DNA from 2 places in the Bradyrhizobium sp. UFLA05-109 genome. Region 2 is predicted to be linked to the other one. Evidence: riboswitches for the same ligand, from Rfam matches in the RefSeq annotation. Region 2 holds a riboswitch; the other holds the start of a gene.
The links. A riboswitch is a leader RNA that binds a small molecule or an ion and turns the genes downstream of it on or off. The one in region 2 is predicted to bind S-adenosylmethionine.

Region 1 (4,893 bases), on a different contig from region 2:
CCTCGGATTCCGTCACCTGTTGCAGTTCATCGGCGGTGCCGACGATGGTGTAGGCGATCAGATGCGGCAGATGGCTGGTGATCGCGAGCACGAGATCATGATGATCCGGTGTCATGATCTCGACCTTGGCGCCGAGCGCGGCCCAGAACGCGCGCAAGCGGTCGACGGCGGCCGCGTCGACGCCCTCCGGTGGCGTGAGGATGCACCAACGATTGATGAACAGCTCGGCAAAGCCGGAATCCGGGCCCGAATGCTCGGTGCCCGCAACGGGATGCGCGGGGACGAAATGAATGCCCTGCGGCAGATGCGGCGCCATGTCCCTGACGATCGCGCCCTTGACAGAGCCGACGTCGGAGATGATCGCGCCCGGCTTCAGATGTGCCGCGATCTCCTGCGCCACTGGTCCACAGGCGCCGACGGGAATGCAGAGGATGACGAGGTCGGCATCCCTGACGGCCTCGATATTGGTGGCGACCACGTGGTCGACGATGCCAAGCTCGGCGACGCGCGCACGCGTCTTCTCCGAGCGCGCAGTGGTGACGATCTCGGAAGCCAGGCCCTGGAGCTTCGCGGCGCGCGCGATCGAGCCGCCGATCAGGCCGAAGCCGATCAGTGCAACGCGCTGGAAGTGCGGAGCGACGCTCATTTGCCCCCCATGAAGTCGCGTAAGGCCCCGACCACGAGGCGGTTGGCTTCTTCGGTACCGATGGTCATGCGCAGTGAATGGGGCAGGCCGTAATTCTTCAGTGCGCGCAGCACCAGTCCCCGTTTGGTCAGGAAGGCGTCGGCCTCATCGGAGGTCTTGCCCTTCTCGGCCGGAAAATGAATCAGCACGAAGTTGGCAACGCTCGGCGTCAGCTTCAGCCCGAGCTTGCCGATCTCCTCGGTCAGCCAGTTGCGCCAGGTCTCGGTGAACTGCTTCGACATCTGCTGATGCGCGGTGTCCTCGATCGCGGCGACCGCGGCATACATCGCCGGCGTTGAGACGTTGAACGGACCGCGGATGCGGTTGACGGCGTCGATGATATGCGCAGGACCGAACATCCAGCCGATGCGCAGCGCGGCGAGGCCGTGGATCTTGGAGAAGGTGTGGGTCACGACCGTGTTCTCGGTGGTCGCGACCAGTTCGATCCCCATTTCGTAGTCGTTGCGAGACACGTAGTCGCAATAGGCGGCGTCGAGCACGAGCAGCACGTGCGACGGCAGGCCGGCGCGCAGGCGCTTGACCTCGTCGAAGGGCAGATAGGTGCCGGTCGGGTTGTTGGGGTTGGCGAGCCAGACGAGCTTGGTGCGCGGCGTCACTGCCTTCAGAATGGCATCGACGTCGGCGGTGAAGCTCGCCTCCGCCGCCACGACGTTCTTCGCGCCGTTCGCCATGGTGGCGATCGGGTAGACCAGGAAGCCGTGGGTGGTCGAGATCGCTTCATCGCCCTGGCTGAGATAGGTGTGCGCGAGCAGATTGAGGATCTCGTCCGAGCCGGCGCCGCAGATGATGCGGTCTGGATCGAGCCCATAGGCGCGGCCGATCGCTTCGCGCAGCACGCGCGAGGTGCCTTCCGGATAGTCTTCCAGATGCGTCGCCACACGTGTGAAGGCCTCGATCGCCTTCGGCGAGGGCCCGAACGGCGTCTCGTTCGCCGACAGCTTGAACACCTTGCGGCCCGGCTCCGGCACCGGGCTCTTGCCGGGCGTGTAGGGCGCAATATCGAGAATGCCGGGATTCGGCACGGGGCGGGACATCGTCTACTCCGGAAAGGATGCGGGGCGGCTCAAGCCTTCACATCGGATTTGGCCGACCCGTTCGGAGGCACCGTATAGCGCGTTGCGTGGCCGCCGACGAGAGCCGACGAGCGGACCGAGGCGCCGGCCCGGATCAGGGCCATTTTGATCTTCTCGAAGCCGATGCCGGTCTCCGACACCAGCAGCGCAGCGCCGTCGAAGGCGGTATCGGGCACCGCGACGATGTCAGCGAGCGGCGCCAGCGCCCTCGCGGTGTCGGCGTTCCAGCCGGACACGCGCACGCTCCAGGTCTGGACCTCCGTGACCATGGCGTCGTCGGCGACCCGCGAGATCACGAAGACGGGCAGCGCAGCCGGATGGTCGGCGCGCTCGAGGAACGGCAGCCGCGCGATGATTTTTGGCGCGCCCTCGGCCTCGAGTTCGCTCCACCATGGCGTGCGGCTCGAGATCGCCGAGACCAGAGCCAAATCACCCTTCGATTTCGCCAGCGCCTCGACGGCGGCCTGCGCGCTGAAATGCGGCACATAGGGTGTGGTGAAGCCGAAATGGAATCGCGCCGAATCCCGCATCGCGGACTCGCCGACCGAGACGTCGGCATGCACCGAGAACGGCGCCTGTACATAAGTGAAGGTCGAGATGATGACGCGCCAGATGCTCTCGATGGTGTCGAGCGGCAGGATGCCGCGATGGCGCTCGACGAGGCGGCGCATCATGCTGGCCTCGCGCGCCGGCCGGAAAGCCGAGCCGACCTCCTGCGTTTGCTTCGCCTGGATCAGGCGGTCGATGATGTCGCCGCGCTGCATCAAGAGGCGATGCACTTCCTCGTCGATCGCATCGATCTCCTTGCGCAATTCCTGGAGCGATGGTGGCGCGGGCGGACGTTGGGACATATCTGCCAGGGGCTGTTGAGAGGTTTTCAAAAGCGGATCGGCCGAGGCGGACCTGCTGCATCAAAGGGACTGATTAGGCAGGATGGGCGCCGAAAGCAAAGAGAAATCACGGTTCTTTCGCCTGACTTCGCAAGGCCCCCTTTGGTTAATCGGTGCCTCGGCTTGACGAAAAGCGCTCCAGCAACTAGTTTTTGCTTGTTCCGTGGTCATTTGAGCCGGCCGGCTTGCAGCCACGTTAAAAAACTCGCTAAACAGGCCGGGGACGCATCCGATCCCGGCCGAACCTATCGTTCAGGCCGGGTTTTTCATGGCCTGATGTCAGCGGTGGCTTGAGGGCCGCCGCCAACGAGGTCGATGGTCAGATGGTTGGCGTCACGTCAGTACCGAGCCCCGCGATCGCCGAAGAGCGCTCGCATGAGGCGGATCATCCGAGTTCGCAGGTTGCGTATTTCGGCGCCGAGCAACCGTTGCCCCTCGATTGCGGCATCGACCTCAGCCCGTTCCAGATCGCCTATCAGACTTATGGCGAGCTCAATGCCGAGCGTTCCAACGCCGTGCTGATCTGCCATGCGCTGACCGGCGACCAGCATGTCGCGAATGTCCACCCCGTCACCGGCAAGCCCGGATGGTGGGAGACCCTGGTCGGGCCCGGCCGGCCGCTCGACCCCGGCCAGTACTTCATCATCTGCGCCAACGTCATCGGCGGCTGCATGGGCTCGACCGGACCTGCCTCGCTCAATCCAGCGACGGGCAAGGTGTGGGGCCTGGATTTTCCCATCATCACCATCCCCGACATGGTGCGCGCGCAGGCGATGCTGATCGATCGCCTCGGCATCGACACGCTGTTTGCGGTGGTCGGAGGCTCGATGGGCGGCATGCAGGTGCTGCAATGGACCGCGGCCTATCCTGAGCGCGTGTTCTCCGCGCTCGCGATCGCCTGCTCGACGCGGCACTCCGCGCAGAACATCGCCTTCCACGAGCTCGGCCGCCAGGCCGTCATGGCCGATCCCGACTGGCACAACGGGCGCTATACCGATCACGGCATCCATCCGCATCGCGGGCTCGCGGTGGCACGGATGGCTGCGCACATCACGTACCTTTCGGACGCAGCGCTGCATCGTAAATTCGGCCGGCGCATGCAGGACCGTGAGCTACCGACATTCTCGTTCGATGCGGATTTCCAGGTCGAGAGCTATCTGCGCTACCAGGGCTCGTCTTTCGTCGAGCGGTTCGATGCCAACAGCTATCTCTACCTGACGCGCGCGATGGACTATTTCGACATCGCCGGCGACCATGATGGCGTGCTGGCGAAGGCGTTTGCCGGCGTCAAGACGCGCTTCTGCGTGGTGTCGTTCACCAGCGACTGGCTGTTCCCGACCTCGGAATCGCGCGCGCTGGTGCACGCGCTCAACGCGTCGAGCGCGCGGGTGTCGTTCGCCGAGATCGAAACCGATCGCGGCCATGACGCCTTCCTGCTCGACGTCCCCGAATTCTTCGATATCTCCCGCGCCTTCCTGCAATCCGCGGGCAAGGCGCGCGGCATCAACGGCAAGGGCGGCTGAAATGTCTGTACAGGAAGTGCTGCCGCTCGGTGGCCTTGCGACCGAACAATCCGGCCAGTTTCGCGCCGATCATTTGCTGGTTGCGGAGATGGTCAAGCGCGGCTCGAAGGTGCTCGACGTGGGCTGTGGCGACGGCGATCTGCTGCAACTCCTGGAAAACCGCGGCATCGACGGCCGCGGCATCGAGCTGTCGCGCGAGGGTGTCAACCGCTGCGTCGCCAAGGGGCTCGCGGTGGTGCAGGGCGACGCCGACACCGACCTCATCAACTATCCCGACGACGCCTTCGACTATGTGATCCTGTCGCAGACGCTTCAGGCGACGCGGCAGCCGAGGGTGGTGCTGGAAAATCTTCTGCGCATCGGCCACCGCGCCATCGTGTCGTTCCCGAACTTCGGCTACTGGAAGATGCGCTTGCAGCTCCTGATCGGCGGCCACATGCCGCGCACGGAGAACCTGCCGGCGACCTGGTACGACACCGCCAACATCCATTTCTGCACCATCAAGGACTTCGTCCAGCTCTGCGACGAGATCGGCGTGAAGATGGAGCGCGCCGAAGCGCTCGATCTCTACGGCCGTCCGCTGCGGCTGCGATTGCCCTGGTGGGTGTGGAATCTGTTCGGCGAGCAGGGCGTATTTCTGCTGAGCCGCGGCGGCGGGAAGTGACACCTCTGGTGTCATTCCGGGTTCGCTCGTCGAGCGC
Region 2 (4,893 bases):
GATATTGCGCGACCGCGACCGCCGGCGGCAGATGGCGCAGCCCGAGCTTGTCGAGCCCTGGCAGGAAACGCTCCTGCTGCTGGCGGCGAAACACACGGAAGACGAATTCAGCAGCATCCGCCGTGCCGCGCCGCGTCACCACGGTGAGGATGAGGCCGGTGAAATAAGCGTGGTAGAGATCGGCGATGGCACGCCAGCGTTTCCACTGGGCTTCCTGCGCGGAGTCCAAAGCGGTGGCCATGTTCGCTCCCGATCATTGTTTTGATCGAGTGTGTCACCGCACCCGGTGACAGGCAACCGGACGCTCATGCAGGGCGCCTCAGCTCCTTCGTCCAATTCCGCATCACGAAGTTTGCGGCGGCGATGCGGCCTTGGCCGCGCGCTCGCGCGCGACCCTCTCGGTCGCGTCGCGCGCCATAGCCACGGCGCCAAGCACGGCACCAGCAACATCGCGCACCAGCGCAAAGGTCATCTCGATATAGAGCTTGCGCCCGCTCTTGTGCAGCGCGCGGGTCAGCGTGGGCCGGCCGGCAAGCTTCATCGTGCCGCTCGACGTCGCACTCTCAAAGCCCTTCCAATGCGCGGCGCGCAAATGCTCGGGTACGATCAGGTCGAGGTTCTGGCCGAGCGCTTCTTGTGCCGAGAAGCCGAACAGAGCGCTCGATGCGCGATTCCATCGAACGATCGTGCCCGCGCGATCCGAATAGATCAGCGCATCCGCGGCATCATCAAGGATTCTTGCGTCGAGTTCGGATTGATCTGTCATTTCGCCCTCCTTCACCGAGGAGCAGTCCGGATGGAGCGAAGCGTAATCCCGGACCCTGCTTGGCGAAAGCCCCGGATTTCGCTGCGTTCCATCCGGGCTACGAAATGCGGCTACACCCGAAAGTGCTTGGAGAGCTTCAGGCCCTGCGCCTGGTAGTTCGAGCCGATGCGCTGGCCGTACATGGCGTCGGGGCGCGCCAACATTTTTTCGTAGACGAGACGGCCGACGATCTGGCCGTGCTCGAGGATGAAGGGCACCTCGCGCGAGCGCACCTCGAGCACCGCGCGCGCCCCCTGCCCGCCCGCACCGGCGTAGCCGAAGCCGGGATCGAAGAACCCAGCATAGTGCACGCGGAATTCGCCGACCAGCGGATCGAACGGCACCATCTCCGCGGCATAGTCCGGCGGAACCTGCACCGCTTCCTTGGAGGCGAGGATGTAGAACTCACCGGGATCGAGGATGAGGCTGCCGTCGGGACGCGCCGAGATCGGCTCCCAGAAATCCTCGACCGCGTAGCCGGCACGGCGATCGACATCGACGACGCCGGTGTGGCGCTTGGCGCGATAACCGACGAAGCCGCCGCCCTTTTCGCCGGAGAGATCGACGGAGACGGCGACACCACCGGTGAGATCGGCCTCGTCAATGTCGACGAGGCGCTCGGTCGCATGAAGCGCCTCGAGCTGATCGATGTTGAGGATGGCATCGCCGGTGCGGAAGCGCACCTGCGAGAGCCGCGAGCCCTCGCTCACCAGTACCGGAAACGTTTTTGGGCTGATCTCGGCATAGAGCGGGCCGTGATAGCCCGCACCGATCATGTCGAAACGGCGGGTGCCGTCGGCGATCACGCGGGTGAAGACGTCGAGCCGCCCGGTCGAGCTTTTCGGATTGGCGGCCGCGACGATCTCCGGCGGCAGCGCGAGGCTCTCGAGCAGCGGCACGATGTAGACGCAATTGGTCTCCAGCACCGCGCCGTCGGTGAGGCTGAACTCATGCAGCTTCAGCTCGTCGATGCGTTCGGCGACAGTGGCGCCGGGCCCGGGCAGGAAGCTCGCGCGGACACGGTAAGCGATATCACCGAGGCGCAGATCGAGGCTCGCCGGCTGGATCTGGCTTTCGACGAAGTCGTAAGCAGGCAGGATGAGCCCGTCATCTGCCATCGCCGCGATCATGCGGTCGGGCAGGATACCATTGGCGTCGGCGGCGACCGTGAACGTCAACCGGTGGTCCTCATCTCGGGTCAAAACGCATCCAAAAATGCGTAAAACGAACCTTTTACCGCTATCCGATGCATGCCTTGACGAAAAGGCCATGGCGGAATATGAGCATGACTTATCCCGTGGTGATTTGAGCCGGCCGGCTTGCAGCCACGTTAAATAAATCGCTAAACAGGCCGGGGACCTCTGTGATCCCGGCCAGTGGAGATATCCAGGCCGGTTTTTTTGTGACCATTTTCGCATCAATGGTCATGTCGGAGGTACCTATGTCGAAGTCGCCCGCTACTTACCGTCCCGAAACCCGGCTGGTTCATTCCGGCACCCTGCGCTCGCAATATGGCGAGACGTCCGAGGCGCTGTTCCTCACACAGGGCTACGTCTACGCAAGCGCCGAGGAATGCGAGGCGCGGTTCAAGGGCGAGGATCCCGGCTTCATCTATTCGCGCTATTCCAACCCGACGATCGCGATGTTCGAGCAGCGCATGATCGAGCTCGAAGGCGCCGAAGCCGCCCGCTCGGCAGCAACCGGCATGGCCGCGGTGACGACCGCGATCCTCGCGCCCTTGAAGGCCGGCGATCACTTGGTGGCATCAAAGGCGCTGTTCGGCTCGTGTCTCTACGTGGTGCAGGATCTGTTGCCGCGCTACGGCATCGAGACCACGCTGGTCGATGGCCTCGATCTCGACCAGTGGCAGCGCGCGGTCAAGCCGAACACCAAGACGTTCTTCCTGGAGAGCCCGACCAATCCGACGCTCGACGTGCTCGACATTCCCGCCATTGCCGAGATCGCCCACAAGGGCGGCGCGCGACTCGTCGTCGACAATGTGTTCGCGACGCCGATCTGGCAGAGCCCGCTGGCACTCGGTGCCGACGTCGTCGTCTACTCCGCGACCAAGCACATCGACGGCCAGGGCCGGTGCCTCGGCGGCGTCATCCTGTCTTCGGAAGCGTTCATCGCCGAGCACGTCCATAATTTCATGCGCCAGACCGGGCCGTCGATCTCGCCATTCAACGCCTGGGTCCTGCTCAAGGGGCTGGAGACGCTCGGCGTGCGCGTGCGTGCGCAGACCGACACCGCGGCCCGCGTTGCCGAAGTGCTCGCGAGCCATCCGAAGATTTCGCGGCTGGTCTATCCCGGCCGCGCCGATCATCCACAAGCGGCCCTCGTGAAGAAGCAGATGCGCGGCGGCTCGACGCTGGTCGGCTTCGAGGTCAAGGGCGGCAAGCAGGCCGCCTTCCGCGTGCTCAATGCCTTGAAGCTCGCCAAGATTTCCAACAATCTCGGCGATGCCAAGAGCCTGGTGACGCATCCGGCGACCACGACGCACCAGCGCCTGAAGCCGGAAGACCGCGCCGCGCTCGGCATCAGCGAAGGTTTTATCCGCTTCTCCGCAGGGCTCGAGCATGCCGACGATCTGATCGAGGATCTCACCGCGGCGCTGGAGAAGGCGTAACCACGCACTCGAAATCGTAGGGTGGGTTAGCCGAGGGCGTAACCCACCTCTTTAGTTCTCCACTCGTCGAAAGAAGTGGTGGGTTACGCTTCGCTAACCCACCCTACGACAATGGAGCTACATCGGCCGGTAGGTCCGCACGTCCGCAGGCACGTTGACACCGAGCTTGATCTGGCCAACGGAACGGATGATGTCGTCGCCGAGGAGCTGCGCGAAGCACGCGTAGCCCCAATCATTCATGTGCAGGCCGTCGGAGATCACGAAACTCTCGACCGGAATGGCCTGCTTCTCGTGCCAGTCGCGCATCACCTCGAAGCGTGGGAAGATACCGACGTGGCGGAGTTCCGCGACGCGGCCGAGCAGCTTCACCATCTTGCCGGCGCTCTCGGGGCGCTCGGTGACGCGCGGCGAATACTGCGGATCGACCAGCACGATGTCGGCATCGCCAGCCGCCTGGATGCGCGTGATGCCGTCCTCGACGAGCTTGGCGGTGTCGCCCGGATCGAGGTTGCGCAGCACCGCATTGGTGCCGACCTGCCAGATCACGAGGTCCGGATGCACGTCGATCACCTCTTTCTGGAGGCGCTTCATCATCTCGGGCGCGTCCTCGCCGCCGACGCCGGCGTTGATGACGGTGATGTCGGCGGTCGGATATTGCCGGCGGAGCTGCGCGGCAAGCCGGTTCGGATAGTTGAAATCAGGCGAGCTCGCACCGAAGCCTGCCGTCGACGACGAACCGAACGCGACGATGACGACCGGCTTGCCCGCGACCAGCTTGCCCGCGACATGCGGCAGCGAGCCCATCGATTTCGCGCTGCCCCTCGGCGGCAGGCATGGCACACGGCCAAAGATGTCGCCGGCAGATTTGGCGACCTGCTTGACCTTGTCGATGGCCCGCGCGGTGAACCCGCGCTGTCCGGGAGATTCTTGCTGGCTGGTCGCGGTGGTCGTGGCCTGCGGCGCGGGGGCCGGACTAGCGGCCTGCGGGTCCGTTGGTGCGGCAGCCACGGCCTGCGCGTGGGCGGGTGACAACGCAATAGGCATCAGCAGCGCGGCCGCTATGGGCGCAGCCAGCCATGCCGTCAGGCCAAAAGGGCGGAAAGAACTCATTTACGCTAAACCTCAGTTTTGCTGCTGGGCCGGACCGAGATGGGCTGCATCGACGACGAACTGCGCCAGCGCCCGGCCAAGGCAATCATGGACCTGTTTCGCCAACTCCGGCCCGCGCGACGGATTGAACAGGTCAAACTGACCCTGATCATTCCATTGACGCATGATCGCGAAACGGTCGAACAGCGGGATGTCATGCTCCTGCGCCACCACGCGCATATTATCGAGATAGGGCGGCACCGAGATCATGGTTTCGGTCCGCGGGCTGTACTGCAAGTTCATCAATATAACGTCGGCCCCAGCGTTTTGCAGCGCAGTAACGCCATCCGTGACGGCACCGCGGAACTCA

Region 1: another riboswitch for S-adenosylmethionine. It lies ahead of metX (homoserine O-acetyltransferase MetX); the one in region 2 lies ahead of Q3C01_RS27900 (O-succinylhomoserine sulfhydrylase).

Annotation. Positions count from the first base shown of each region.
Region 1 is NZ_JBBIAR010000004.1:54,988-59,880, reverse strand. It holds gene Q3C01_RS03715 (prephenate/arogenate dehydrogenase family protein) at 1-646, opposite strand, end outside; gene hisC (histidinol-phosphate transaminase) at 643-1,740, opposite strand; gene Q3C01_RS03705 (chorismate mutase) at 1,770-2,630, opposite strand; SAM riboswitch at 2,823-2,902, shown strand; gene metX (homoserine O-acetyltransferase MetX) at 2,993-4,192, shown strand; gene metW (methionine biosynthesis protein MetW) at 4,194-4,856, shown strand.
Region 2 is NZ_JBBIAR010000042.1:76,471-81,363, reverse strand. It holds partial or broken gene Q3C01_RS27915 (hypothetical protein) at 1-241, opposite strand, end outside; gene Q3C01_RS27910 (PAS domain-containing protein) at 344-766, opposite strand; gene Q3C01_RS27905 (2'-deoxycytidine 5'-triphosphate deaminase) at 877-1,983, opposite strand; SAM riboswitch at 2,093-2,172, shown strand; gene Q3C01_RS27900 (O-succinylhomoserine sulfhydrylase) at 2,247-3,434, shown strand; gene Q3C01_RS27895 (SGNH/GDSL hydrolase family protein) at 3,552-4,544, opposite strand; gene Q3C01_RS27890 (SGNH/GDSL hydrolase family protein) at 4,557-4,893, opposite strand, start outside.